3 regions of the Amnibacterium sp. genome follow, and region 3 is predicted to be linked to each of the others. Evidence: riboswitches for the same ligand, from Rfam matches in the RefSeq annotation. Region 3 holds a riboswitch; each other region holds the start of a gene.
What was found. Region 3 has a riboswitch for fluoride ahead of ACTHLI_RS09700 (respiratory chain complex I subunit 1 family protein). Riboswitches for the same ligand answer to the same signal wherever they lie in the genome.
Positions count from the first base shown of each region.

Region 1: linked by a shared signal. The riboswitch ahead of ACTHLI_RS11720 (MutS-related protein) and the one ahead of ACTHLI_RS09700 (respiratory chain complex I subunit 1 family protein) in region 3 are both predicted to bind fluoride.
Region 2: linked by a shared signal. The riboswitch ahead of ACTHLI_RS05360 (fluoride efflux transporter FluC) and the one ahead of ACTHLI_RS09700 (respiratory chain complex I subunit 1 family protein) in region 3 are both predicted to bind fluoride.

Region 1 covers NZ_JBQCGC010000081.1:795-8,648, forward strand. The annotation lists gene ACTHLI_RS11700 (inorganic diphosphatase) at 1-350, opposite strand, end outside; gene eno (phosphopyruvate hydratase) at 379-1,659, opposite strand; gene ACTHLI_RS11710 (2,3-bisphosphoglycerate-dependent phosphoglycerate mutase) at 1,656-2,387, opposite strand; gene ACTHLI_RS11715 (MutS-related protein) at 2,384-3,910, opposite strand; gene ACTHLI_RS11720 (MutS-related protein) at 3,907-5,478, opposite strand; fluoride riboswitch at 5,521-5,593, opposite strand; gene ACTHLI_RS11725 (MIP/aquaporin family protein) at 5,631-6,545, opposite strand; gene ACTHLI_RS11730 (MFS transporter) at 6,781-7,854, opposite strand, start outside.
Region 2 covers NZ_JBQCGC010000036.1:20,555-30,816, reverse strand. The annotation lists gene ACTHLI_RS05375 (aminotransferase class V-fold PLP-dependent enzyme) at 1-1,045, shown strand, start outside; gene sufU (Fe-S cluster assembly sulfur transfer protein SufU) at 1,042-1,476, shown strand; gene ACTHLI_RS05365 (fluoride efflux transporter FluC) at 1,594-1,965, opposite strand; gene ACTHLI_RS05360 (fluoride efflux transporter FluC) at 1,962-2,375, opposite strand; fluoride riboswitch at 2,397-2,472, opposite strand; gene ACTHLI_RS05355 (amidase) at 2,500-4,155, shown strand; gene ACTHLI_RS05350 (hypothetical protein) at 4,159-4,383, opposite strand; gene ACTHLI_RS05345 (SRPBCC family protein) at 4,515-4,970, opposite strand; gene ACTHLI_RS05340 (glycoside hydrolase family 15 protein) at 5,084-6,871, opposite strand; gene ACTHLI_RS05335 (gamma-glutamyl-gamma-aminobutyrate hydrolase family protein) at 6,979-7,713, shown strand; gene ACTHLI_RS05330 (mechanosensitive ion channel family protein) at 7,760-9,037, shown strand; gene ACTHLI_RS05325 (hypothetical protein) at 9,098-9,343, opposite strand; gene ACTHLI_RS05320 (TetR/AcrR family transcriptional regulator) at 9,452-10,033, shown strand; gene ACTHLI_RS05315 (MMPL family transporter) at 10,096-10,262, shown strand, end outside.
Region 3 covers NZ_JBQCGC010000069.1:1,914-12,175, reverse strand. The annotation lists gene ACTHLI_RS09725 (proton-conducting transporter transmembrane domain-containing protein) at 1-1,861, opposite strand, end outside; gene ACTHLI_RS09720 (ferredoxin) at 1,858-2,637, opposite strand; gene ACTHLI_RS09715 (hydrogenase large subunit) at 2,638-4,089, opposite strand; gene ACTHLI_RS09710 (proton-conducting transporter transmembrane domain-containing protein) at 4,125-5,609, opposite strand; gene ACTHLI_RS09705 (hypothetical protein) at 5,606-6,292, opposite strand; gene ACTHLI_RS09700 (respiratory chain complex I subunit 1 family protein) at 6,292-7,248, opposite strand; fluoride riboswitch at 7,321-7,392, opposite strand; gene ACTHLI_RS09695 (hypothetical protein) at 8,362-9,132, shown strand; gene ACTHLI_RS09690 (fluoride efflux transporter FluC) at 9,185-9,562, opposite strand; gene ACTHLI_RS09685 (fluoride efflux transporter FluC) at 9,559-9,996, opposite strand; gene ACTHLI_RS09680 (universal stress protein) at 10,062-10,262, opposite strand, start outside.

The DNA of each region.
Region 1 (7,854 bases), on a different contig from region 3:
AGCTCGGGTACGTCCTCCACGTCCCGCACCGACGCCCACCGGGGATCGTGCGCGGGGACGGCGATGATCTTGTCGTCCTGCCCGTTCTCGTCGCTCATGTCCAGCACGCCGACGGGTCGCGCATCGACCCCGACCCCCGGGAAGACGGGCTCGTCGAGCAGGACCAGTGCATCGAGGGGGTCGCCGTCCTTGCCGAGGGTGCCTTCGATGTAGCCGTAGTCGGCCGGGTAGGTCATGGCGGTGAACAGGGTGCGGTCGAGCCGGACCCGACCCGTGCGATGGTCGATCTCGTACTTGTTCCTTCCCCCTGCCGGGATCTCGATGGTGACGTCGAGCACGGCTTCGTTCATGTGCGGGTCTCCTCGTGCAGCGGTGGGTTCAGGCGGGGGCGAGGCCGAAGCCGAGCGTGGGGTCGGCGGCGGCGAGTCGGGTGAGTCGGTTGTACTTGGCGACCCGTTCGCCGCGTGCGGGTGCGCCCGATTTGATCCGACCGATCCCGGTGCCGACCGCAAGGTCGGCGATGAAGGGGTCGAGCGTCTCGCCGGACCGGTGCGATGCCATCGCCTGCATCCCGTTGGACCGCGCGGTGGCGATGGCCGCGAGCGTTCGGGAGACGGTGCCGATCTGGTTCGGTTTGATGAGCGCGGCGTTCGACAGCCCGGCGCGGGCGCCGTCGGCGATCCGCGCCGCGTCGGTCACGTACAGGTCGTCGCCCACGAGCTCGAGGTCGTCGCCGAGGGCCTGGAAGAGGAGGCCCCACCCCTCGTGGTCGTCCTCGGCGAAGCCGTCCTCGATGCTCCGGATCGGGTAGGTGGCGACGAGGTCGCGGTAGTAGGCGACCAGCGTCTCGCGGTCGAGCTCGCGACCGGAGAAGGTGTACCGGCCGGGGCCGGTGGAGAAGCCGTTGGCCGCGGGATCGAGGGCGATCGCGATGTCGTCGAGCGCGGCGCGGTGTCCGGCCTGCTGAATCGCCTCGACGAGCAGGTCGAGCGCTTCTCGAGGGTCCGAGAGCGGCGGTGCGAATCCACCCTCGTCGCCGAGGCCGGTGCTGGCGTAGCGGTGGCGGATGAGAGCCGCGAGCGCGTGGTAGACGGCAGCGCCGGACTCCACCGCTGCGGCGATGTCGGCGGCGCCGACGGGCGCGATCATGAACTCCTGGAAAGCGAGGTCGTTCGCTGCGTGCGCGCCGCCGTTCAGGACGTTGAAGTGGGGGACCGGGATCACCGGTCGTGCCCCGCTCTGCTGCGCGATCCAGGCGTGCAGGGGCAGCTGGGCGCTGTGGGCGAAGAGCCGCGTGGCCGCGATCGACACGGCCACCGCGGTGTTCGCCCCGATGCGCGCCAGGTTCTCCGTGCCGTCGAGGGTGGTGAGCGCGGTGTCGAGCTCGGGCAGGGTCACCCAGTCCCTGGAGGTGAGCAGGTCGCCGACCTCGGTCTGCGTCATGCGGACCGCGTGATCGACGCCGCGGCCGCTCCATAGCTCGCCGCCGTCCCGCAGCTCGACGGCCTCGTGCTCGCCGGTGGACGCCCCGGCCGGGGCGGACGCCGTCGCGTCGGCGGTCCCGGCGGTCAGCGTCACCTCGATGGTCGGCCAGCCACGGGAGTCCAGGATCGGTCGTGCGGTCGCGGAATCGATGCGGATCGGGTTCGTGTCGGTCATGTGCCACCTTCTTGTCGGATGCGTTCCGCGGCCAGTGCGGCGGCGGCGGGGGCGAGGTACGTGCCGCCCGGGATGAGCGGTCGGAGGTCGTCGTCGAGCCGGTACTGCAGGGGGAACCCGGTCGGCAGGTTCAGGGCGGCCACGGCGGACGGGCTGAGCCGGTCGAGGATCATGCAGAGCGCCCGGAGGGAGTTCCCGTGCGCGACCACCAGGACGCACCGCCCGGCTGCCAGGAGCGGACGCAGCGGCTCGTCCACGAGCCGCGCGACGCGGTCGACGACGTCGTGCAGGGACTTGGTCAGGCCGAGCTCCGCGGAGCCGGGCGCGCTGCGCGGGAGCAGCGCCGCGCGCTGCCCCGCGGTCATCGGAGGCGGGGCGACGGCGTACGAACGCCGCCACTGGAGGAACCGGGCCTCACCCTCGGCCTCCCGCACCTCCTGCTTCGTGCGACCGGTGAGCGCCCCGTAGTTCCGCTCGTTCAACCGCGCATCGACGACGGGCGTCGGGTGGGTGCCCCCCAGTGCGTCGACGGTCTCCCGCGCGCGCCGCATCGCGGAGGTGAGGATGAGGTCCGGGTCGATCCCGGCGGCGCGGAGCAGCTCGCCGGCGCGCCGCCCCTCGATTCGTCCGCGCTCCGTGAGGGGCACGTCGAGCATGCCCGTGAAGATCCGGTCCCGGTTGCCGGTGCTCTCTCCGTGGCGGAGGAGGACGAGCGTCCCGGGTGTCACGACGGTGCCGCGGATGCAGCGGGCCGCTCCGCGAGGTGGGTGCCGAACGTCCGATCGAACAGGTCGACGCCGAAGCTCGTCGGCCGCGGGTCGCCGCGCTCGAGGCGGAACGTCGCCTCGCCGTCGACGGAGCGGGGCGCGCGGAGGAAGACCGCGTCCGGCCGGTCCGCGCGGAGCCGAGAGGCGAGATCGAACAGGTGCGTCACCAGCCGGACCTGGACGCCGGCGTCGAGCAGCGCGGTCATCACCTGTTCCCCGATGTCGGACCCTTCGCTCTCGTTCGTGGAGGAGAAGGACTCATTAGACAGAAGCAGGTCGCCCGGTCGCAGCTGCTCGGCGAGACGGGCCATGCGGTCGAGCTCCTCATCGAGCTTGCCATGCTCGAGGGCGTCGTCCTCCTCCCGGCTCCAGTGCGTCAGCACGGCTCCGACGCACGGGATCCGAAGCGAGTCAGCGGCGGTGGGCAAGCCGGCCTGCGCCATGAGCTGGGCGACGCCCAGCGCGCGGAGGAACGTCGACTTCCCTCCGCGGTTCGCTCCGGTGATCACGAGGAGCGCGTCGCCGGGCAGCGCGAGATCGTTGCCCACCGGGGCGGTGGAGGCGCGCAGCGCAAGACAGGGGTCGACGAGTCCGTGCGCCTCGAGCGGGCCGCCGTCCTGGACCTCCGGGCGCGCCTGCGCGACGCTGAGCTCGCGAAGCCGCCTCGTGAGGTTGATCGCTCCGAGGAAGAACGCGACCTCGCGGCGAACCGCCGCGAAGAAGCCCAGCACGTGGTCCAGCGCCTGCGCGGCAGCGTTGGCGATCCCGTCCAGTGCCCGGTCCTCCAGCTCGGACAGCGCATCGAATCCGGCCTGGTCCCGCTCCGGGATCGTGTACGAGGCGACGGGACGCGCGAGCGGCACCCGCGAGAGCAGGTGACGGTTCTCGTCTCGCGGCGTCCTGATCGTCGTGCCCGTCACCGCCCCGAGCGGACCGATCGCTGCGCTGAGCAGGAGGCCCTGGCGGAGTTCGAGTCGACGGAGGAGGTGCTCGAGATCGGCGAGGTACTCGTCCGGCAGGTCGGCGGCGAGACCGCGGAAGAACCGCTGGAACGCCGCGGAGGGGAAGGTCGTCGCGTTCGCCTGGGTCCACTGCCGGAGCTCGGCGAGGAGGGGGAGCAGCTTCTGCAGGATGCGCACCGATCGACGCAGGAGCGCGTCGGGGCTGGTCCTGCCGAGGCCGAAGAGCAGGTCGTCCCGTCCGGCCAGTTGCGCGCGGAGGGCGAAGTCGTAGAGCTCTGCGACCTGCTCGGGAGCTCGAAGGCAGTCCGCGAGCGCGTCCTGCCGGTATCCGACCTCCTGGGCGGAGCCGAGCGGGTGCAGCACGACGGCTCGGGCGACATCGCGGAGGAAGTCGTCGCCGTCGGCCATGGCGTCCCAGAGCCGCGGGAGCTCGAGGTCGCGCTCGGTGTCGGCGACCCCGGGAGGAACGGTCGCGTCGAGATCGAGGTCGCGGTCCGCGGCGAGCAGCTGGACGGTGATCATCGGGTCCCCTCCGCCCCGGCGATGCGCTCGCGCAGTCGGTCCCGGGTGAGTCCGTGCTTGTGCGCCAGGGCCTCCGCGTAGGCGCGACCGTCCGCGCGCCGGCGCTCGAGCTTGAAGGTCCGCACCGCGGGGTCGTCCGGGTCGACCGCCGCGACGAGGCTCACGATCGCAGGATCGAGGCGGGACAGCTCGTCGATGAACGTGACGCAGACCGTGAGGGCGCCCACGTCGAGCAGCCGGGTGAGCACCTCGCGGTTGATCACCGTCGCGTCCCGCAGCGCGGTCGAGGAGAAGACCTCGTTGAGGATCACGACGGTGTTCGCTGTGGCGCGGTCCAGGACCGTGCGGATCCGCTGCACCTCTTCCCCCATCCGCCCCTCGAGCGTCTCCAACCGCTCCGCCCGGTCGAAGCAGGTCATGACCCGGTCCGGGAGACGCAGTCGCGCCGACGAACCGGGCACCGGGCAGCCGAGCGCGGCGAGATGGTGCACCTGGCCGATGAGCCGGGCTGTGGTCGTCTTCCCGCCCTGGTTCGGCCCGGTGATGACGAGGGCGGACTCGCCGTCCCGCAGCGCGAGATCGTTCGTCACCACGCGCGCGCCGTCGGCCACCCGCGCCCGGGCCAGGGGGAGATCGAACACGTCCTGCAGCTCCAGACGCCGGTGCTCGAGCGAGACGTCCGGACAGGTGAGGTGCAGGCCCGCGGCGCGCAGCGGAGCGACGAGGTCCAGGTACGCGAAGTAGAACTCCGACTGCGCGACGCTGCGGGCGAGCACGTCGTCGACGAAGTCGGGGGTCTCCTGCGACCAGGCCATGAGCGGTTGCAGGACGTCGGGCTTGAGCGCGCCGACGGCGTCGAGGATCCAGGCCTGGATGTGGTCGAGCGTCTGGTCCTGCCGGAGCCGGCTGTGGTGGTCTTCGACCTGCCCCCTCCGGAATCGTTCGAAGACGCGGTCGACCTCGTCCTCGAGCGAGGCCTCGTCGTCGAAGGGCGCCACGTGCAGGGTGCCGTCACGGATCAGCAGCGCGAAGAGGATCGATCCCCAGTCAGCGTCGAGCTCGCGAGCGCGTTGTTCGAGCCGCCGGAACGGCGGCGACTGCCGGAGCCGGTCCGCGTGCTCGGCGAAGCCGCGGAGTCCGATGGACTTGACCTCCGCCGCGTCCAGCGCCGCAAGCAGGTCCTGCGCCAGCGCGTGCACCGCCTCGCAGTACCCGAGCACGGCGGAGAGATGCAGGCGCGCCTGCTGCAGCGGATATCGACTCCGCCCCGCGTCGCGCTCCACGCTGCGCACCGCCACCAACGCGTCGACGAACCTGCTGACCGCGGAACGCACTCCCGTGTGCTCCAGCGCGGCGAACACGCCCTGTCGATACCGCACCGCATCGACGTCGTGCAGGGGGCGACGGAACACGTCGGCCAGCGCCGCCGGGTCCGTCACCGTCCGCTGCATCGAGTCCAGGACCTGGTCGAGGGCCAGGTCGTGGAGCGAATCCACATCGATGGTCTCGGCGAAGGACGGCCGCGCCGAGGGGGCGAGGAGATCACCGAACGCCGCAGTCGTTGGCATGGCCGTCGTCGAGGCGTGCTCAAGGGTCACCTGTCACTCCGATCGTGATCAGGTGCTATCAGCCTCGCGGCGGTTCGGACGTCAGGTCCTGGCGAGCTCCATCGCCACCGCCTGTATAGCGCACGCACATCCGTGCGCCGCTGGGAGGCCGTTCACGACGCGGGGGAGAGCGGCAGGCCCCGTGCCACGGTGGCCTTGTACAGGCCGCCGCCGATGGCCCCGCCGATGAACGGGCCGACGATCGGTACCCAGAAGTAGGGTTCGCCGGTCTGATCGACCCACGCGCTCCCGTACCCGGTGAGCCATTCGAGTAGCCGGGGTCCGAAGTCGCGGGCCGGGTTGATCGCGTAACCGGCATCGGTGCCGAACGCCATGCCGATCCCGACCACCACCAGGCCCACGGCGATCGCGGTCAGGCCGGGCGACGGTCCGGCCGCGCCGGGTTCGGTGATCGCGAAGACGAGGAAGAGCAGGATCGCGGTGCCCACGATCTGGTCGAACAGAGCGAGCCAGATGCTCACGTCGAGCGCCGCGTCACCGTTGCCGGGCAGTGTGGAGAAGACGCCCTGGGTCGCCAGGGTGTGGTGCGGGTCGACCGCGTCGAGCCCGCTGCTGTAGTCGATCCGAACGATCAGCGCGGCGATGAAGAAGCCGATCACCTGCGCTGTCATGTAGGGGAGCGCCCTGCGCGCCGGGAAGTCTCGGAAGAGCGTCACCGCGAGGGTGACTGCGGGATTGAGGTGGGCGCCCGTGGTCGCACCGGCGACGAAGATGCCGAGGGTCACGCCGATGCCCCACGCCCACGAGATGCTGTCATGCCCTCCGAGCCCGTTCTTGGAGACGACGACCTGCGCGACGACCCCGAGACCGAACAGCCCGAGCACCATGGAGCCGAAGCCCTCCGTGATCAGCTCTCCGAGCAAGGTGGGTCGGCTGCCGGGGTCGGCTTCGGCCATCCCGGACAAGTCGCTGCTCGCGTCCACGTTCCGTCGCCGCAGCTGCAGGGCGTTCCCGCCGAACAGGCCGCGCTCGGACGGGGCCTGCTGCGTTCTCCCTCGATCGCTCACGCCCGCCTCCGTGTGATCGCTCACCAGTCAGGGCTCGGTGTCGCCTCGTTGCTCCGTCGCCCGCAACCCGAAGCGGAAGTCGACACCCGAATTCGGAGACTCCGCTGAGAACGCGGGGGAACACCTGATCGTCGGGCTCCCCCACGACATCCCGTCGGCGCGACCGCGGCGGGCTGACCCAAGGACAGTGCACATCTGCAGCGGTTGCGGAGCCGAGCGAACGCCGAGATCAGAGTCAGCCGGCCATTCTCCGCCGACGGCTCACCCCAAGGGCTATGAGCGACAGGACCATCCACGCAGCGGCATAGAGGAATCCGACGCTCGGGGAGACCGCCGCGTACAGGAGGCCCACCACCGCGGTCGAGACGAAATCGCCGAGCGCTTGCACACCACCCAGGAAGCCGAAGCCGCTGCCGCGCAGGGCATCCGGCACGACTCGGGCCACGAGCGTCGATTCGGCCGTCTCGGCGAGGCCGATCGCTGCGCCCGCGGCGATGAACGCCAGCAGCAACCAGAGCCAGGAGCGGAACGAGGCGGCGAACGCCGCATAGGCGAAGACGTAGAGCAGGGCCCCGCAGCCGAAGACGATTCGTGGCCCGACCCGGTCGATCCATCGGCCGCCGACGTACGCGACCAGCGCCCCGAAGGCGTTGTGCGCGGCGTAGATGATGATCGCCAGCACCGTCGCGGCGGTCAGGGAGCGGCCGTCGGTCGCGAGTAGCTGCGTCGCCCGCAGGATGAGCAGGGTCGTGGCGATGTTGCCGAACTCGAAGAAGGCGATCGGGAGCAGCTGTCGCAGGAGCCCGGCTTCCCGGAGCGCCCGAAGATCGAACCGGACGCGCTCCTTGGCCTGACCGGCGAGGCGGGTCGCCTCGCGGGCCGCGACCGTGATGGCGGCCGCCGCGAGCAGCCCCGGCAGGACCGACACCAGCATGGCGCCCCGGACGCCGACCAGACCGACGAGGAGCGACGCGAGCAGCGGTCCGACGACCGCACCGAGGTTGTCCCCGGCGCGCTCGAGGCCGTAGGCCTTGCCGTAGTGCTCTTCGCGGGCCAGCGAGGCGAGCATCGCGTCGCGCGCCGGAGAGCGGAGGCCGCGCGACATCCACGCGATGGCGCGGAGGACGCCGGCCTGCCACACGGTCGCGGTCAGCCCGATCGCGGCGGTGGCGAGCGCCGTGCCGACGTAGCCGCCTGCCGCGAGTCGACCGCGACGCTTCGGGTCGTTCGCGAGCGGACCGCCGGCGAGCTTCATGACACCGGTCAGGGCGTCCGAAAGGCCTTCGATGAGGCCGAGTGCACCCGCGGA
Region 2 (10,262 bases), on a different contig from region 3:
CGTCGCCGCGTTCATCGGCGCGGCCGAGGACGAGATCGTCTGGACCTCGAGCGCGACCGCGGCGCTGAACACCGTCGCCTATGCGATCGGCAACGCCTCGGCCGGGCGTGGCGGCAGCGAGGCCGACCGCTTCCGGCTCCGGCAGGGCGACGAGATCGTCGTCACCGAGCTCGAGCACCACGCGAACCTCATCCCCTGGCAGGAGCTCGCGGCCCGCACCGGTGCGACGCTCAGGTGGATCCCCGTCGACGACGCGGGCGCGCTGCGGATGGACGAGGCGGCCAGGATCATCGGCCCCGCGACCCGGGTGCTGGCGTTCAGCCACGTGTCCAACGTGCTCGGAGCGGTGAACCCGGTCGAGGAGCTCGTGGCCCTCGCGCGGGCGGTCGGGGCCGTCACCGTGCTGGACGCCTGCCAGTCCGTTCCGCACCTGCCGGTCGACGTGGCGGCGCTGGGCGTGGACCTCGCGGCGTTCTCCGGCCACAAGATGCTCGGTCCGACGGGGATCGGCGTCCTGTACGGACGCCGCGCGGTGCTGGACGCCCTGCCGCCCTTCCTCACGGGCGGTTCCATGATCACCACGGTGACCATGGAGCACGCGGAGTACCTGCCCGCCCCGCAGCGGTTCGAAGCCGGCACGCAGCCCGTCTCCCAGGCCATCGGCCTCGGCGAGGCGGTGCGCTACCTGGAGAGGGTCGGCATGCCTCGGGTCGCCGCCCACGAGGCGGAGCTCGGCGCCCGGCTGGCCGCCGGACTCGCGGCGACCGACGGGGTGCGGCTCCTCGGACCGGCGCCGGGCGCGCCGCGCATCGGGCTCGCGGCCTTCGTCGTCGAGGGCGTGCACGCGCACGACGTCGGCCAGTTCCTCGACGACCGCGGCATCGAGGTCCGGGTCGGGCACCACTGCGCCCAGCCCCTCCACCGCCGGCTGGGGATCACCGCCTCCACCCGGGCCAGCGCGGCCGTGCACACGACGCGCGACGAGGTCGACGCGCTGCTCGAGGGCGTCCGCAACGCCGTCGCGTTCTTCGGGGTGCGGTCGTGAGCGGCGCGCTCGGCGGCCTGTACCAGGAGGTCATCCTCGACCTCGCCAGGCACCCGCACGGGAAGGGGCTGGAGGACGGGGCCGCCGCCTCCTCCCATCAGGTCAACCCGACGTGCGGGGACGAGATCACCCTGCAGCTCCACCTCGACGGTGAGCGCATCGACCGCATCCGGTGGGAGGGCGACGGCTGCGCGATCTCGCAGTCGTCGGCCTCGATCCTCGCGGACCTGGCGCCCGGGCTCACGCCCGAGGAGCTCGAGCTCCGGATCGACGCGTTCCGGACCGCGATGCGGTCCAAGGGGCGGATCGAGCCGGACGAGGACCTGCTCGGCGACGCGGTCGTGCTGGGCGGGGTCTCCCGCTACACCGCGCGCGTGAAGTGCGCGATGCTCGCATGGGTGGCCGCGGAGGACGCCCTCCGCCGCCGCTGACGTGCATTTCGAAGGGGTTTCTGCCTGGCGAAGCCGCGCAGAAACCCCTTCAAAATGAACAGAACACGGAGTGCATTTCGAAGGGGATTCTGCGCGGTCCGGCGTGCAGGATCCCCTTCAAAACGAACCGAGGGCGAGGCCGAGCGCGCCTGCGGCGACGGACAGGATCAGGACGCCGAGGCCGTAGGCCAGGGAGGCCGCGTACCGGCGCTGCCCGATGAGCCGGACCGTCTCCACGCTCGCGGTGCTGAACGTGGTGTACCCGCCGAGCAGCCCCGTGCCGAGGACGAGCAGCGCGGCCGCGGGCAGCCCGTGCGCAGCGAGCCCGGTGAGGAGGCCGAGCAGGAACGAGCCCGAGACGTTGATGATCGCGGTGCCCCAGGGCAGGCGCGCGCCGATGCGGTCGCGGAGCAGACCGTCCACGACGAAGCGGACGATGGCGCCGGCCCCGCCGGCGACGGCGAGCGGGAGCAGGAGCAGCGGGCTCACCGGCGCGCCCCGATCGCGATGCCGGCCCAGGACGCGACCGCACCGAGGAGCACCGAGCCGACCGCGTACGCGATGCCGATCCCGGCGTGGCCGCCCTGCAGCAGCAGCGCGGTCCCGATCGCGAGCGTGCTGTACGTGGTGAAGCCGCCGCAGAAGCCCGTGCCCGCGCCCAGCCGGACGAGGCGCCTGCCGCCCGCGTCGGGGCCGCCGCGCACGAGCCGCTCGAGCAGCAGCCCGAGCACGAACGCGCCGACCACGTTCACGACGACGATCGCGATCGGCAGGCCGCCGACGGCCGGGATCGCCACCGACACGCCCTCCCGGGCCGCGGTCCCGACGGCGCCGCCGAGACCGACGACGACGACCATGGCGGGCCGGAGGTGGACGGGGCGCGGTCGGGATTCGGTCATGCGGGCTCCGGATGTCGTCGAGGGACGGCAGGGGCCATCAGCATCTCCGCGGTTCCGGCGTCCATCCGCCGAGGCGAGCTCCATCGCCTCGATCAGGCTATCGGGCGGCTGGCAGGATCGTCGGATGCCACGGTTCGACGTCGTCGAGGCCACCATCGCCCGGGTCCGCACTGCGCTCGAGACCGGCCGGACGACCAGCGTCGAGCTCGTCACCGCGTCCCTGGCGCGCATCGAGGCGTACGACCGGGGCGGCATCCGGCTGAACGCCGTGGTGGTGCCGAACCCCGACGCGCTCGCCGAGGCCCGTGCGAGCGACGAACGGCGTTCGGCGGGCGCGACGCTCGGTCCGCTCGACGGCGTGCCGTACACCGCGAAGGACAGCTACGCGGTCCGCGGGCTGACGGTGGCCGCGGGGTCGCCGGCCTTCGCGGGGCTCGTCGCGCAGCGCGACGCGTTCACGATCGATCGGCTGCGGGCCGGCGGCGCGATCTGCCTGGGGCTGACGAACATGCCGCCGATGGCGAACGGCGGCATGCAGCGGGGCCTCTACGGGCGCGCGGAGAGCCCGTACCGCGCCGAGTGGCTCACCGCGGCGTTCGCCTCCGGCTCGTCGAACGGCTCCGGCACCGCGACCGCGGCGAGCTTCGCGGTGTTCGGCCTGGGGGAGGAGACGTGGTCGTCGGGCCGCGCGCCCGCATCGAACAACGGGCTCGTCGCGTACACGCCCTCGCGCGGGGTGATCTCCGTCCGGGGCAACTGGCCGCTCGTGCCGACCATGGACGTCGTCGTGCCGCACACCCGCTCGGTCGCGGATCTCCTCGAGGTGCTCGACGTGATCGTCGTGCCGGACGAGGAGCCGGTCGGTGACTTCTGGCGCATGCAGCCGTGGGTGGCGATCCCGCCGGTCGCGGCGCTGCGGCCACCCTCCTACCGGGAGCTCGCGGGCGCCGTCGGCCTCGGCGGCCTCCGGCTCGGCGTGCCGCGCCGGTACGTCGGGGCGGATCCGGGCATCCCCACCCGCCCATCGGTGCTCGAGCGCTGGCGGATCACCCGCGAGCGGCTGGAGGCGCACGGTGCGACGGTCGTCCCGATCGAGCTGTCCGCCGTGACCCGGTACGAGCAGGGCGTCCGCGGCGGTCAGGCAGGGCTCGTCGACCACGGGTTCGTGCCCGCGGACTACCTGGAGCGCGAGCTCTGGGACCTCTCGATCTGGAGCTGGGACCTGTTCCTCGCCGCGAACGGCGACCCCGCGCTGCACCGGCTGGCCGACGTGGACGGCCCGCGGATCTTCCCGCGGCCGGAGGGCGCCCTGCCGGACCGGTACGGCGACGCGGACCTCGACCTCGCCGAGTACGTGGAGCGCGCGAAGCAGGGGGTGCCGGACCTGCTCGGGATCCCGTCGATCCCGGAGGGGGTCCGCGGGCTGGAGCGGGCCCGCGCGGCCTGGCTCGATCCGGAGCTCGACGCGCTGGACCTCGACGCGGTCGTCTTCCCGGCGGTCGCCGACGTGGGGCCAGCGGACGCCGACGTGGACCCGGCCTCGGCCGACCTCGCGTGGCGCGACGGCACCTGGGTCGCCAACGGCAACCTCGTGATCCGGCACCTCGGCATCCCGACGGTCACGGTGCCGATGGGGCTGATGGCGGACATCGGCATGCCCATCGGGCTGACCATCGCGGGCCGGGCGTGGGACGACGCGCGGCTGCTGGCGATCGCGGCCGCGATGGAGTCGGCGGGCGTCAGCGAGCGCCACGCTCCGCCGCGCACCCCGCCGCTCTGATCGTCAGCCCGCCCTGAGGACCCGCGGCTGGAGGTGGATCGGGTCGGTGCGGTCGTCGTCGAGCGCGAGGTCGACCGCGAACCGGGCGAGGCCGCCCACCGCGCGCACGAGCCCGACGAACGCGGGCAGGGCCGGAGCCGGCTGGTCGGGAGCGACCAGCACCGACTGCTCGAAGGCCGCGAGGGCCTGTCGCAGCTCGCTCTCCGGGGTCCTCCGCGTCGCCTTCATGTCGACACGACGGTACGGATGCCCCGGGAACGGGGGGTGAACCCGGGTCGGCGTGTTCGCGAACCGGGCTCCCGGAACACGGAGCAGGGGACCCGGCGTACCGGATCCCCCGCTCGTGCACGGTGCTGCGGTCAGTCCCGCGGGACCTCGCCGCGCCAGGCGCCCGTCTCCGAACCGCTGCGCTCGATGAACTCCTTGAAGTGCTCGAGGTCCTTCTTCACGCTGCGGTCGTCGAACCCGAGCACCTGCCCGGCCTTCTCGACGGCGCCCTCCGGCGCCCAGTCGATCTGGACCGTGACCCGCGACGACGTGTCGGAGAGCTTGTGGAAGGTCACGACGCCCGCGTTCGTGGTGCCGTCCGTGCTCTTCCACGCGACGCGCTCGTCCGGGTGCTGCTCGGTGATCACCGCATCGAACTCGCGCTCGACCCCACCGACCTTGACCTTCCAGTGGTGGTGCGTGTCGTCGACCTGCCGGATCGACTCGACGAAGCTCAGGAACTCGGGGAAGGACTCGAACTGCGTCCACTGGTTGTACGCGGTGTCGACCGGGACGTCGACGTCGATGGTCTCGATGACCTGCGCCATGTGGTGCTCCTCTCGTGGCAACCCCACGACCGTACGGACGCCGCCTGGACGTCGTGAAGGAGCGCGCTGTACGTCCGATCCAAGTCCACTGTGGGCGTTCCGGCGGAGTGGGGTCAGCGGTGCCGCATCTCCCGGCCGGCCTGGATGGCGTCGGCCGCACGGACGAGCGCGAGGTGCGACAGCGCCTGCGGGGTGTTCCCCGCCTGCCTGCCCCCCTGCACGTCGTACTCCTCCGACAGCAGCCCGACGTCGTTCGCGAAGCCGCACAGCCGGTCCATGAGGGCGACGGCGTCGTCGTGCCTGCCGCTCACGGCGTACTGCTCGACGAGCCAGAAGCTGCACGCGAGGAACGGGTACTCGCCGGGCGTGAGCCCGTCGTCCGCGTGCTGCGTCCGGTACCGCATCACCAGGCCGTCCGGCATCAGGTCCTGCTCGATCGCCGCGACCGTGCCGAGCATCCGCGGATCGGTCGCCTTCACGTACCCGACCTGGGCCAGGATCAGCAGGGAGGCGTCCACCTCCTTCGACCCGTAGGTCTGCACGTAGGTGTTCCGCTCCTTGTCGAACCCGTGCTCCTCGATCTCCTGCTCGATGCGGCTCCGCAGCTCCTGCCAGCGCGCGACCGGGCCGTCCAGCCCGAAGCGCTCGTGCGCCTTGATCGCGCGGTCGAACGCGGCCCAGACCATCACGCGGGAGTGCGTGAAGTACTGCTCGGCGCCGCGCATCTCCCAGATCCCGCTGTCCTTGCGCTGCCAGTTCTGCTCGGTGAACTGCATCAGCGCCCGCTGCACCGGCCAGGCGTGCCGCACCTCGGGCACGCCCCGCTCGCGCGCCTCCTGCAGCGCCACCATCACCTCGCCGATCACGTCGGCCTGGAACTGGGTCACCGCGCCGTTGCCGATGCGGACGGGGGAGGAGCCCTCGTATCCGGGCAGGCTCGTCAGCTCCCGCTCCGCCAGGTCCCGCTCGCCTGCGAGCCCGTACATGATCTGCACGTCCGCCGGGTCGCCCGCGACGGCGCGGACCAGCCAGCGTCCCCAGGCCTGCGCCTCCTCCTGGTAGCCGTGGTTGATGAGCACGGAGAGGGTCAGGGAGGCGTCGCGCAGCCAGGTGTACCGGTAGTCCCAGTTGCGCTCGCCGCCGAACCGCTCGGGGAGGCTCGTGGTCGCGGCCGCCGCGATGCCGCCCGTGTCCTCGTGGGTGAGCGCGCGCAGCACGATGAGGGACCTGAGGACGAGCTCGTGATAGCGGCCCTGATGGGAGATGCCGCTCGTCCACCCGTCCCACCAGGCCTTCGACGAGTGCATGAGCCCGTCCACGTCGATCGGCTCCGGGGGCTCGCGGTACGACGGGTACCAGGTGAGCACGACGTCGACGGTCTCGCCCTCGGTCACCGTGAACGTGCCCGTGTGCGACTCGCCGTGCGCGTGGAGGCGCGGCCCCCGCACCACGACCGCGTCCGGCCCCGCCGTCGCGACGATGCCGTGCCCCGGCTCGCCCTGGAGCTGGTGGACCCACGGCACGGCCCTCGCGTAGTCGAACCGGATCCGCAGGTCCTGCCGCATCTCGACGCGCCCTCGCACGCCCGTCACCCGCCGGATGATGTCCGCGCTCCGGTTCCCGTGCGGCATGAAGTCGGTGACCTCGACCTCGCCGTCCGCGGTGCTCCAGCGGGTGACGAGCATGAACGTGTTCTCGATGTAGGAGCGCGTGGCGGCGGCGTCCTGCGCCTCCGGCGCGAGCAGCCAGCGGCCGTGCGTCTCGTCGCCCAGCAGCGCGCCGAACATGCTCGGCGAGTCGTACCGCGGGAAGCAGAGCCAGTCGATGCTGCCGTCCCTGCCGACGAGCGCCGCCGAGTGGCAGTCGCTGATCATCGCGTAGTCCTCGATCGGTAGGGGCATGACACCGATCCTGGCCGCCTCCGCCTGCACTTTTCCTTCTCCCGGCATCCGGGTGCCGCCGTCGGCATACTGGGCGGCGGTCGGCCCATCGGCCGGGGGAGGATGTCATGACGGCGAACGGTGATCGGGGTGCGGCGCGGCCGCTGATCGGGGTGACCGGGTCCCTGGAGCGCGCGGTGCAGGGGCAGTGGGACGTGCGGTACGGCCTGGTGCCCGAGACGTACCTGCTCGCGGTCGCCGAGGGCGGCGGCATGCCCGTCGTGCTGCCGCCGCAGGCCTTCGGGGCCGCGGACGTCGACCGGGTGCTCGACGCGATCGACGGCCTCGTCGTGTCCGGCGGCGCCGACGTCGAGCCGGCCCGCTACGGCGAGGCCGCCGACCCGCGGACCGATGCGCCGCAGCGCGACCGCGACGACTGGGAGCTCGCGCTGCTCCTCGGCGCCGTGGCGCGGCGGATGCCCGTGCTCGCGATCTGCCGCGGCGTGCAGGTGCTGAACGTCGCGCTCGGCGGGTCGCTCGTGCAGCACCTGCCGGACGTCTCGGATGAGCACCACGGCGGCGTGCCGGGCGGGTTCAGCCCGACGGACGTCCGCATCGTCGGCGGCACACTCGTGCGCGACGTGCTCGGCCCGGTCGGGGACCGTCTCACCGTCCCGTGCCACCACCACCAGGCGATCGACCGGCTCGCCGACGGGCTCGAGGTCGCTGCGCGCTCGGCCGGCGGCGTGATCGAGGCGGTGGAGCTGCCCTCGTGCCCGTTCGTCGTGGGCGTGCAGTGGCACCCCGAGCAGGACGAGGCCGACCGCCGGCTCTTCGCCGCGCTCGCCCGCGCGGCCTCCTGACGCCCTCGGGCGGCCAAGGAGCGCCGTCCAAGCCCTATGCGGCACGATGGGCGGCCGCAACGACGCGCTCATCGACGGGGGAGCGACGCGCCTCCCGGGGAAAGGAGCCACCGTGCAGCTCGCCGGCATCTGGGCGGACATCGTCGGCCCGTTCTGGACGCGCCTCGCCGCGTTCGTCCTCATCGGAGCGGTCATCGCGGTGATCGCCGCCGGGATCCTCGGCGCCGTCTTCCGCGTCGTCGGACGGCGGAGGGGGTGGCCGGACCGGGCGGTCGAGCGCCTCCGATGGCCGTTCCGGTGGCTGCTGCTCGCGATCGCCGTCTGGATCGCGGCGACGAGCGCGTTCGTCGGCAGCGGCCCGGCCGTCATCGGCTACAAGACGCCGGTCGACCGGACCCTGAACATCCTGGTCATCGCGCTCGCCGCCTGGTTCGTCGCGACCGTGGTCTCGCTCGTCGTCGATCTCACCCTCGCGCGCTACCGCACGGACGTGGCGGACAACCGGGTCGCCCGCCGGATCCGCACCCAGGTGCTCGTCATCCGGCGGGTCGCGGTCGCGGTCATCGTCATCATCGCGCTCGCGTCGAGCCTGCTGGTCTTCCCGGCGGCGCGGGCCGCTGGGGCGTCGCTGCTCGCCTCCGCCGGCGTGGTCTCGATCATCGCCGGCCTCGCCGCGCAGTCCACGCTCGGCAACGTGATCGCCGGCATGCAGCTCGCCTTCTCGGGCGCGATCCGGGTCGACGACGTCGTGATCGCCAACGGGGAGTGGGGCCGCATCGAGGAGATCACGCTCACCTACGTCGTGCTCCACGTGTGGGACGACCGGCGCCTCGTGCTGCCCTCCACGTACTTCACGACCACGCCGTTCGAGAACTGGACCCGCACCTCCAGCCAGCTCATGCAGGCGGTCGAGTTCGACCTCGACTGGCGGGTCGAGCCCGTCGCGATGCGCGAGGAGATGCACCGGATCCTCGCCCGCACGAAGCTCTGGGACGGCCGGGTCGCCGTGCTGCAGGTGACCGACGCGATCGGCGGCATGGTGCACGTGCGGATCCTCGTCACCGCGGTCGACGCCCCGACCCTCTTCGACCTGCGCTGCTTCGTGCGGGAGGAGATGATCGCCTGGCTGCACGAGCACCAGCCCGCGGCGCTCCCGCGGACCCGGGTGCTGATGACGGAGCCGGAGGCCCCGCCCGCCCGGCGCACCGGGCACGACGGGGAGCAGCGCGACGACCGCGAGCTCTTCGGCGGCTCGGCGGAGGCGGACGCCCGCGGCAAGGATTTCACCGGCCCGGTGGCGACCCACACCCCCTCCCGCCCCTGAGGCGGACGGGAGACGTCGTCCTCCGACGCTCAGCGCGACGGGAGCCGGCTGGTCACCGGATCACTTCTTGGACTTCTTCTTCGCGTTCTTCAGCTTCGGGCCGGGGGCCACGCGCTGCGCGTCCGGGTCGAGCGACTCCTTGCGCACCGTGCCGATCGCGACGACCAGCGTGAGGGCCCAGGCGATCCAGGTGAGGTAGGTGCGCCAGTCCGTGGGGTTCCTCCTGCCCTGGCGCAGCGCCGAGATGCCCGAGAAGACGGAGGAGATGATCGCGCCGTTGAGGAGGTACTTGCGCAGGGTGCCCATGGACCCGGGAGCTTATTGGGCCCGACATCGGCGTCCACTGTGTTTCCGCTGATGCCGCCCGGAAAGGGCGCATCGCTCCTGACCGATCGTGCAGTACGCTGACCGATCGTGCAGGACAGGACCCGGGATCTCGGCGGCTCGGCCCCGCTGCTGCAGTCGGCGCTGAAGCAGTTCGCCGCGGTCGGGTTCGACGGCGCCTCCCTGCAGCGCATCGCCGCCGATGCGGGCCTGTCCAAGTCGAGCGTGCTCTACCACTTCGCCAGCAAGGAGGCGCTGCTCGACGCCGCCCTCCGGCCGGCCGTCGAGGACCTCGCGGTCCTCGTCGAGGAGATGGTGGCGCTCGCCGACGACGCGAGCCGGCGCGCGTTCCTCGTCCGCTTCGTCGACTACCTGTACGAGCACCGGCTCGCGATCGCGGTCATCTTCAACCACGGGCAGGCGCTCCACGGCCACGCCGTGGTGGACGAGGCGGACGCGCTCGTGCGCGACCTGGCCGAGCGGCTGAAGCCCGACGGCTCCGCCGACCGGAGCATGCTGCGCTTCGGCGTGGCGCTCTCCGGGGCCGCGTTCATGCTCGTCGCCGCCGACCGGTGGTCGTTGAACCACGTGCCCGACGAGGAGGTGCGCGCCGAGCTCATCGACGTCCTCGGCGAGTTCGTCCTCGGCCCCTCCGCCGCTCAGCCCGCCTGACCCCATCCCACCGCGCGACACCGCCGTCGCACCGAACCTGACCATCGATCGAGGACGGCACCATGACCGCGTTCCTGTACCGGCTCGGCCGGATGAGCCATGCGCACCCCTGGCGGGTGCTCGCCGCCTGGCTGCTCATCGTGCTCGCCGTGGCCGGCGCCGGGTTCGGCTTCGGCGGCAAGCTGAGCGACGGGTTCACGATCCCGGGCACGGAGTCGCAGAACGCGCT
Region 3 (10,262 bases):
AGCCGAGTGAGACGCCGCCGACGCCCTGCTCCTGCTCGGCCTGCTCGCCGTGCAGCCGACGCACCTGATGCCTGGTCAGGAGCACGCCCGCGAGGACCTTCCGCACGGGGTTCACGAAGGCGAAGGAGGTGTAGCCGCGACCGTCTCGCACGCCCGGGGATCCCGAGGTCCATGCCGGCACCCGCCGCACCCGCAGGAGCCGGCCGCGGGAGACCACTGCCGCAGCAGCGCCGATGAGCAGCGTGTAGGCCGGTAGCACGATCCAGAGCAGCGACGGTGACAGGGCCGAGAACCCGCCGAACACCGGCTGCAGGATCCAGCCCTGCACCGCAGCAGAGGTCGTGGTTCCCACCAGGGGCCGGAGGCCGGCGGCGATGAGCCCCACCTCGAGCGGGGCGAGCATCGCCGCGCCCACGCAGCCCGCGGCGAGCAGGAGCATGCCCGCCCGACTGGCAGGGCTGCGCTCCGCGCTCGTCGACGCCATCTCTGTCCCGGCGGTCGGGCCGAACACGGTCAACCCGATGAGGCGGACGAAGGCGATGCTCGCGAAGCCGATCGTCAGCGCGGTCAGGGCGCCCCCCACGGCGATGGCGAGGTTCAGCCCGAGGACGTGCAGGCGGAACTCCTGCATCATCGACTCGAGCAGCAGCCACTCCGAGGCGAAGCCGGCGGTCAGCGGCACCCCCGCCAGGGTCAGGGCGCCCACCAGAAGCGCGGTGCCGGACCAGGGGACGCGGTGCACGACGGCGCGGAGCCGGTCGAGGTCGTCAGTGGCCGACGCGTCCTCGAGGCCCGCCACCGCGACGAAGAGGAGGCTCTTGCCCACGGCGTGCGTGCACACCTGCGCCGTCGCGGCGAGCAGACCCGCAGCGGTCAGACGCACGTCGTGCAGGGACGCACCGACGAGTGCCACGCCGTAGCCGCCGAGGATCAGGCCGGCGTTCTCGACGCTCGACCAGGCGACGAACGCGGGCAGTCGTCCGTTGACCGCTGCATGGCTGATACCGAGCAGTGCGGTGACGCCCGCGAGGACGAGAAGGAGCGCGGTCGACCACTGGGGCGGCGCGTGGAGCAGGTCCAGCGTGCGCCACATGCCGTAGAAGCCGGCGTTGACGGCGGATCCCGCGAGGATCGCGCGAACCGCGGGAGGGGCTGCAGCGTACGCGCGGGGCAGCCAGATGTGCACCGGCACGAGCCCGACCTTGACCGCGAAGGCGAACACCAGCAGGGCGTACGCGAGGTCGTGCGCGAGTCCGCGGGGCGCGGCGCTCATCGACTGCAGCGAGAAGCCGTGGGCCGGGTCCGCGACCAGGAGGCCGCCGAGCAGGAGTGCGACCCCGCTGAGCTTGCTGAACGCGGCGGCGAGCACGGACGCGCTGCCCCTGCCGGCGAGGCGGCGGTCGTATCCGACCGCGAGGTAGAACGCGAGACCGATGCCTTCCCAGCCCGCATAGAGCACGAACAGGTTCCCGGCGGTCACGACCAGCGCGGACGCGAGCAGGACCAGCGCCGCCGCTGCACCGGCTCGTCGTCGGCGCACTCGGGTGCGGGCCGCGCCCGCGAGCGCGGCGGGCGCAGCGACGCCGAACACGATCACGAGGAACAGTCCGCTCAGCTGGTCGACTCGGAAGGCGTCGACCCCGAGCGGGTCGCCGAGCGGCACCGGGGTGGCGGTCGGGCTCGCGAGGGCGATCGCGCCGTCGACGACCATCAGCACGCTGCCGACGGCGGAGGCGATCCAGGACCCGATCGTCCACGCGGTCGATCCGCGCGGGCCGTCGCTCGGGGCGGTGTCGGGCGCGGCGATCCATCCGAGCAGGACGGCGAGCAGCAGGGCTGCGAGGCCGAGCGCGAGGGTCATGACGCCGTCCCGACCCTGCCGAGGGCGAGCAGGATGCCGTGCAGGATCGCGAAGGGGGGCGGTGGTGAACCGGGCACCCAGACGTCCACGTCGAGCAGCGGGCCGACACCGTGGCCCTCGGTGTAGCCGCGGCCCATCAGACCGCCGCTGACCGCGTCGGTACCGCACGCGACCACGACGACCGGGTCGGGCATGGCCTCCCGCGTGCGCCGCAGCGCTGCGGTCATCCCGGCGGTCCCGATCCCGGTCACGAGCAGCAGATCGGCGTGACGGGGACTGGCCGTGAAGAAGATGCCGAGACGGTGGATGTCGTAGACCGGGTTCGTCAAGGCCTGCACCTCCCACTCCTCGCTGCCGTCCGACCCGGCGTCGACGTGCCGGATGTGCACCGAGCGGCGCAGCGCCCGCACCCGATCGGCGAGTCGACGCCGGACATCGGCGAGCTCCGCGGCGGAGTCGGGGCGTTCGGGGACGACGAGCGCGCTCCGCTCTGCCCGCGCGGTGGCCGACGGGCCACCGAGGCGGAAGACGGCCGGTGCGAGCTCGGCGCAGCGTCCGCAGAGGATGCAGCGGCCCCGGTCGACGCGGACCCCGTGCTCGACCTCGATCGCCCCGGTCGGGCAGGCTGCCGCGGTCGCCACGAGCAGGTCAGCCGGGGCGTCCGCGTGCTCGTCCACCTGCACGCCGGCCGGGAGCTCGTCGAAGTAGGCGTCCGACCGCCTCGGCCACCCGGTGGTGAGGACGCCGTTGCGCAAGCCGTGCGAAACCCAGCTCATCTACATCGCCACCCCGGCGTAGCTGAGCCCGAAGCTCGCCTCGATGAACGCGAAGTCGGTGAAGACGTCCGCGGGGAAGGCGTCGTGGAAGGCGACCAGGTTGGTCAGCGACGGCGTTCTGACGAAGCACCGCATGATCCGTGCCCCGACCACGGTCAGCGCGCAGAGCACCTCGCCGTGCGGTGCTTCCGCCCACCCGATCCCGGACCGCTCACCGGCCGGGTCCTCCGCCGCCCCGCGGAGCGCCGGCTCCGCGTCGCGGGCGAGTCGCGCGAGCGCGTCCAGCGCGAACTCGCCGGCCACCTCGATCTCGGCCCACCGCACCTCCATCCGGGCCTGGACGTCGCCGGCCTCCCGCACGCTCGGCCGGTTCGGCTTGGTGAGCCGGTCGTAGCCGTCGGTCGGCCGGTCCCATCGCGCATCGACCGGCACCCCGCTGCCCCGCGCGACAGGGCCGACCAGGGCCCAGGTGCGGGCGTAGTCCGTGCTCAGGCGGCCCGTGCCGCGGAGGCGGTCGAGGAAGGAGGGGGATCTGCCCGCGCGGCGGCCGTCGTCGGTGATGCGGGCGAGGATCGCTCCCAACCGGGTGGCCGCCTCGTGCGGCGGGACGCCGAGGTCGGCTGCGACCCCGCCGGGAACCACCACGCCCCGACCGAACCGGCTGCCGCACAGCTCCGATCGGAGCCGCAGCACGGCCTCCTTGTGCCAGCCGAACCGGCTCTGAGCGACGGCGAGACCGGCGGCCTCAGCGAGCCGCATGGCGACGTCGAGGTGGTTGGCGATCCGCTCGAGCTCCGCGTGGATCACGCGGATGAGCGCGGCGCGGGGCGGGACCACTGCGCCGGACACGGCCTCGACCGCGTGGCAGAACGCGAGCGCATGGGCGACCGAAGCGACCCCTTCGACCCGCTCCGCGACGAGGACGCCGTCCGCCGGCTGCAGGCCCTCGAACCGCTTCGCGACCCCCCGATGCTTGAAGTGCGGACGGATGTTCAGGTGGGGGACGTCCTCGCCGGGCGTCTCGAGGAGGAACTCGATGCTCTCGACCACCCCGGACCGGACCGGACCCACCGGCAGGACGAAGACGCCCCCTCCCGAGACGTCCACCGGGCCGTGCGCCTCCGCGGGACCCGCCCATCGGGAAAACGCCGCGCCGCCGGGACGGGGCGGCCCGGATGCGGACCGGGGGAGCAGCAGGGCGTCCAGCCGGGGGTGCCCGGCGGCCACGACGCCCGATAGGTCGTGCAGGGCCCGCTCCCACCAGAACGCCGGGGGGAGGTCCGGGGTCAGCGCCGGGTAGATCAGCCGCCCCGTGCCGTCGGGCAGGACGGTCACCGACTCCGAGCGCACGGTCTCGCCCGCGGCGAGGAGGGCGGTGACGCGACAGGCCGCCCCCTCCGCGGTGCCGAACAGACCGGCGAACCGCGCACCCGAGCCGACTGCTTCCAGCACGTGTGCCCTCCACTGCTCGACCGCCTCGTCCGGCGTCATCGCGATCCCCCGATCTGCGCCGCAGCGTGCTGGATCAGCACGGTCAGCGGCTCCGGCGGGTGCAGGCCGAGCACCAGCAGTGCGACGACGCCAGCGGCCGCGGGCACCACCATCCAGGCGCTCGGTTCGCCTCGGACCGCGTCGGACGGCGCCGAGGAGAACAGCATCCCCGTGGTCGAGCGGGTGAGCCCGACGAAGGCGAGCACGACGAGGACGACGAAGGCGCCGGAGATCCAGACGTTCCCGCTCGCCACACCGCCGGCCACGATCTCGAACTCGCTGCGGAAGATCCCGAACGGTGGCAGCGCCGCGAGCGCGAGCACGGCCACGAGGAAGAACGGTGCACTGAACGGCAGGAGATCGAGACCGCCTCGGATGCCCGACACGAGCTTCGTGCCGCTCTTGTGCACGAGGACGCCTGCACCCATGAACGCGGTCCCCTTCCCGGCAGCGTGGGCCAGCACGTGCAGCATCACGCCGCTGAGGGCGAGCGGGGTGCCGAACCCGACCCCGATGGCGAGGATGCCCATGTGCTCGACGCTCGAGTAGGCGAGCATCCGTTTGATGTGCTGCTGCCCGAACAGATAGAGCGCCGCGAGCAGCAGGGAGAGCAGGCCGAACACGAGCAGGAGCGTGCGCGGGAACGCCGGGCCGAGGGTCCGGATTGCGACCTGGAAGTACCGCACCACCGCGTAGAAGCTCGTCGCGAGGAGCGCTCCGGACAGCAGCGCGGACACCGGGGTGGGCGCCTCCGCGTGCGCGTCGGGCAGCCACGTGTGCACGGGGAACAGGCCGACCTTCGTCCCGAACCCGACCACCGCCAGCACGAACGCGAGCTCGACCGGCTGAGCCGGGAGCCGCCGTGCTGCGCCGATCAGCGGGTCGAACTCGAGGTCGAACGACGGGCCGAGCGCCTGGGCTCCGGCGTAGTAGAGCAGGATCGTCGCGAGCAGCGCGATGCCGAGCCCCGACGAGGCGATGAGGATGTACTTCCAGGCCGCCTCCGACGCGCCGTCGGTGCCGTCGATGGCGACGAGCAGTGCCGACACGACCGTCGTGATCTCGATCGCGACCCAGAGCAGCGCGAGACCGTTCACCGCCGGAGCGCAGATCATCGAGAACGCGAACGCGTTGATACCGATCGAGAACCGGCGGCTGTACCGATCGAACGGGTGCCCTCGCCCCTTCCCGTGGGCGGCCCGGCGGTCGTCGACGAAGTAGCCGATGCTGTAGATCGAGACGACGGCGTACAGGAACGTCGTGCCGAGCAGGAAGACCTCGGACACGGCGTCGAGGCGGAGCAGCGGGGGAGCGGTGAGCGGCGATCCGCTCACCACCGGGATGAGCGCGATCGTCACGACGAACGAGACCAGCGCGGCCACGACGGTCGCCGCCTGGTTCACGACCCTGGGCGCGAAGATGGACAGCACGGTGGCGCCCAGCGGGAAGACGAGCACGCACCAGAGCAGCGCGGCGTTCATCCGCGGAGCCGATCGAGGTGCACGGTGGACAACGACCTCGAGCGCGTGCTGTGCACGCGGATGAGGACCCCGAAGACGACCACTGCGACCAGCAGGTCGAAGAGGAACGCGACCTCGAGGATCAGGGGCAGGCGCGCCGCCACGACGAGGCTGGCCATCGACACCCCGTTCTCGAGGGAGAAGAACCCGATCGCCTGGCTGACGACGTCGCGGCGCAGGATGATCAGGACGAACGCGACCAGCACGACCGCGACCGAGATGCTGAGCGCCGTGGACGGCAGCACCGCGGACCGGATGTGCAACGTCCCCACGGTGAAGAACCCGAACGCCGCGACGACGATCGCGATCACGACCTCGGTCGCCACGCCGAGCGCGCCGCTTCCCGCGATCTCCGCCGACGTGCCGCGCAGCAGCCGGAGGATGACGAACGGCACGACGACGGCCTTCAGCAGGAACGAGACCGCGGCGAGCACATACAGCTCGGGCACGTCGTTCCCGAACGCGACCACTGCGGCGAGGACGCTCACGAAGAACGACTGCGCCGCGTACAGGTTCACCTGCGCCCGGTACAGGGCCGCGCGGAGCATGCCGAACTCGATCAGCAGCACGATCACCCCCAACGTCGTCGCGACACCGTCGAAGACGGACGGGGCAGCAGGCTGGGCTGCGAGGACCACGGGCATCAGCCGCCTCCGAGGTAGAGCGTGAAGATGGCGAGGACCGCGAGCAGGAACGCGGCTGCGACGAACTCCGTGATCTTGAAGAGCCGGAGCTTCGCGAAGGTGTTGTCGATCACGGCGACGACGACGCCCAGCGCGACCGCCTTCGCGACGAGCGCGACGATCGCCACCGCGACGAGCGCCGGACTCCCGTTCGAGGCGAGCCCCCAGGGCGCGATGAACACGTTGAGCAGGATCGTGTAGAGCACCAGCTGCTTCGCGGCCGAGCCCCACTTCAACAGCGCGAGCTGCGGCCCGGAGTGCTCGAAGGTGCGGGCCTCCTCGATCATCCCCAGCTCGATGGTGCCCGTGTGTGTCTCGACGGGGATCCGGCTGGTCTCGAACAGGATGACCATGAAGAGCGCGGCGGACGCGAGCAGGTGCGCCGGCCGCACGATCTGCTCCGGCCCGCTGGTGACCGTGGCGCCCAGCACGTACGGCAGATCCGTCCCGGTCAGCAACGCCACGGTGAAGACGACGAGGAGCGTGACCGGCTCCGTGATCGCGCCGAAGGTCTTCGACCGGCTGGCGCCGAGCTGCGCGTAGCCATCGCCGGTCTCCGCAGCCGCAGCCGCGCTGACGAAGCTCGCGAACGCCAGGACGATCCCGCCGCCGAGGATGTCACCCATGTCCCCGAGCGGGAGCGGGAACGTGGTCAGCACGGGGATGAGCAACGGGACCGTGAGATAGCAAGCGAAGCTCACGATGGGAGCCAGCAGGAACACCGGGCCGGCCGAACGGGGGGCGAGGGCCTCCTTCTGGAACAGCTTCGCGAGATCGAAGTACGGCTGGAGTACGCGGGGCCCACGGCGTCCCTGAAGCCGTGCCTCCACCCGCGCGACGACGCCGCTCAGCAGCGGCGATGCTCCGAGCACAGTGAGCACCTGCAGCGCCTGGACCACCCCTACCGGGAGGATCACGGCGTCACCCGGGCCCTGCGGACCGTCGGCGAGGCGCGAGCGAGCCGTACTGCTTCCACGCGCACTCCTGCCTGGGCGGCAGGGGCTATCAGCGTGAAGGGCGGTTCGGACGAGGTCCTGGCGAGCTCCATCGCCGGTCGTAGTAGACCATGGCGGTCCTGGACCCGTCAACGCAGCCGGTGCGGCGGACAGGGAGCGAGGCCCTTCCAGCGCGCGGCGCGGACGAAGCGTGCAGCGGGGCGACCGAGCAGCTGGGTGATCCCCACCGCGAGCCGCGTGTCCGTCGCGTACCAGGCGGTGCGAAGGACGGTGAGCTGCCTCGGGAGCAGCCGAAGCGGTCCGCCCACCGAGCCCACGTCACGCCCCGCCCGGCGCGAGCGGCATCAAGGCTCGGGGAGAGGAACGTGAACGGTCAGCCCAGTCGGCGGGTTTCGCACGCCAGGGGACGGAGACCCGCGGTCCTCGGGTCCCGTCAGCGACAGGGTCATCCCTGGGCGGAACGCCATCCCGCGCCCGTGGCTCAACGCGCATTCAGGTTGTGCGCGGCGTCGACCGCCATGCTGGGCCTGCGCACCAGCGCACGGTGGTGGGTCTCACCGTTCCCAACCTCGGCACCCGTCGACAACAGTCCCTACCCGGCGGCACACGCGTGCCTTCGAGGTGGGAGACGTTCACACGTGGAAGACGATCACGGCGCAGGTCTGTGCCGGAGCGATGCGTTCCAGCATCGCCGAGCCCTGGGCGGGAAGTACCCGGCCCTCGGCGGCGGCCCGGTCCTGGCGCCTTCCGCATCGCGCGTCCTCGACTCGCGACCTCCTCGACACGCCTGCTTTCGGAACGCGCATGCAGGTCGGTCGACGATCAGAGAGGTCGGTCAGTGATGGATACGGTTCGAAGCGTCGAGGTGCGGCTCATCTCGGGTTCTCTCGGTCCTGGTGACGATGCCGTGATCACGATCACGCTTCCCGACGGCGCCGACGGGCCGCCGTTGGTGATCGAGGATCCGACACCTGATCGGCGGGGCGCTTGGCGCCGCGTCTCGGCACCGCCTGACGGGATCGCGTACGTGCGGATCCCCCGCATCGCCGCTCCGTGAACCGGGGCGACCGTCCGATGCGGGGACGCCTATCGGTCGCGGTCGACGAGCCCAGGCCACTCCTCCCCGATGACGCGCACCAGCTCAGCGTCGACGAGGTGCGGCTGCTGTGGTCGTTCGTGCACGGCGACATCATGGACGGCTCGACGCGCGAGCGACTGCGCCGATCCTTCGGGCTCTGCCGCCGTCATGCCTGGGGGCACGCGGTCGTCGAGATCGAGCTGTGGGAGACCGGTTCGGGTCGCAGAGCAGGACATCAGCCTTTCGATGTCTCGGTCCTGCTCGAGGATCTCATCCAGGAGGCGCTCTCCGCGGTGAAGCCGGAACACCCCCGTCGGACCCTGCGCGCCTGGCGAGGGGACGACGCGTGCCCGATCTGTCGCGATCTGAGTGCGGACGGACGGCTCGGCCTCGGCTACGCGGGCTCCGACAGTGCCGCGCTGACCTCGGAAGCGAACGCGATGCGGTACACGCGGCGCTGGATGCGCGAGACCCGACCGCTCTGGAAAGACCTCGTCTGCCCGCAATGCGCTGCTCCCGCCAGGAACGCCGACAGCGAGGGGAAAGGCGGACTGTGCCGCCGGCACGCAGTGGGGCTCGGTCACGTGGACGAGTCGGTGCTCCGGGGCTCGAGCTTCGGTCTCTACGTGCTGCCCGAGCGGCTCCGTCGGCTCATCGCGTCCATGACCGAGGCAGGCCCTGCCAGCACGCCGGAGGAGGACGCGTCCTGGGTCGTCGCGCTGGGGTGGCTGGCCGGCTGGGACCTTCCGCTGGCGAGCGCTCCATGAGGGCGGGTTCGGACCACGGCTGCTCCTCCCGCAGCGTGGGCGGGGTCCTCCGCTACATCCAGGTCCCGAGGGCGTAGCCGCCGATAGCGAAAAGCACCGCGAGGACCCAGAGCCCGACCCCGTTCCCGACCGCGGCGGCCCACCGTCGTTCCTGGACGAGGCGGACGGTCTCGAAGCTCGCGGTGCTGAAGGTGGTGTAGCCACCCAGCAGCCCGGTGCCGAGCGCCAGGCTCCACAGCTGGGGCAGCGCGATCGTGACGGCGAGGGAGGTCAGCATCCCGAGCAGGAACGAGCCGGTCAGGTTGATGACGGCCGTGCCCCAGGGATAGCGGGTACCGAGCCACCCGCGGACGACGCCGTCCAGAACGAGGCGAGCCGCCGCGCCGACGCCGCCAGCGAGCGCGATGGCGAGTAGCAGGCCGGCGTTCATCGATCCCGCTCCCGTCTCGCGATCGTCGCCACGGCGATGCCGGCGAACGAGCAGACGAAGCCGAGCACCACGCTGACGACCCCGTAGAGCACCGCCTTCCACACCTCGCCCGCGAGGATGAACACCGCCGAAGCGGTGGCCAACGAGCTGTAGGTGGTGAACCCGCCGCAGAACCCCGTTCCGACCAGCAAGCGCAGCCGTTGCCGGATGCCTTCATCGGGGCCGCTCCGCGCGAGCGCCTCCAGCAGCAGGCCGAGCACGAACGCCCCGACGAGGTTCCCCACGAAGACGGCCACCGGGAACGCGGCGACGTCGGGGATCGCGAGCGAGAGCAGCTCGCGTGCGACGGTTCCTGCGGCACCGCCGAGCACGACGAGCAGCACGACCGAGGGTCGAAGATGCAGCGGCCGAGCACGGTGGCCGGGGTCCGCCACCTCCACATCGCTGTCGAGCGGCAGTGCCGTGCCGCTCGACAGCTCACGCCGTCGTGACCGGGGCCTCACTCCGGGCCGCTCCATGGGAGCGTCCCGTCGAGCACCGGGTTGAGGGGCACGACGAGGACCGGCCGCGGCTGCCGGTGCGTGAGGTGCGCGGCGATCGAGCCGGAGAAGAACTCCCTCGCGGAGCGGATGAGGGTGCGCGGGCTCGTCCCGATGACGATCATGAGCGCGGACACCTCGGCCGCGACGTGGGCGAGTCC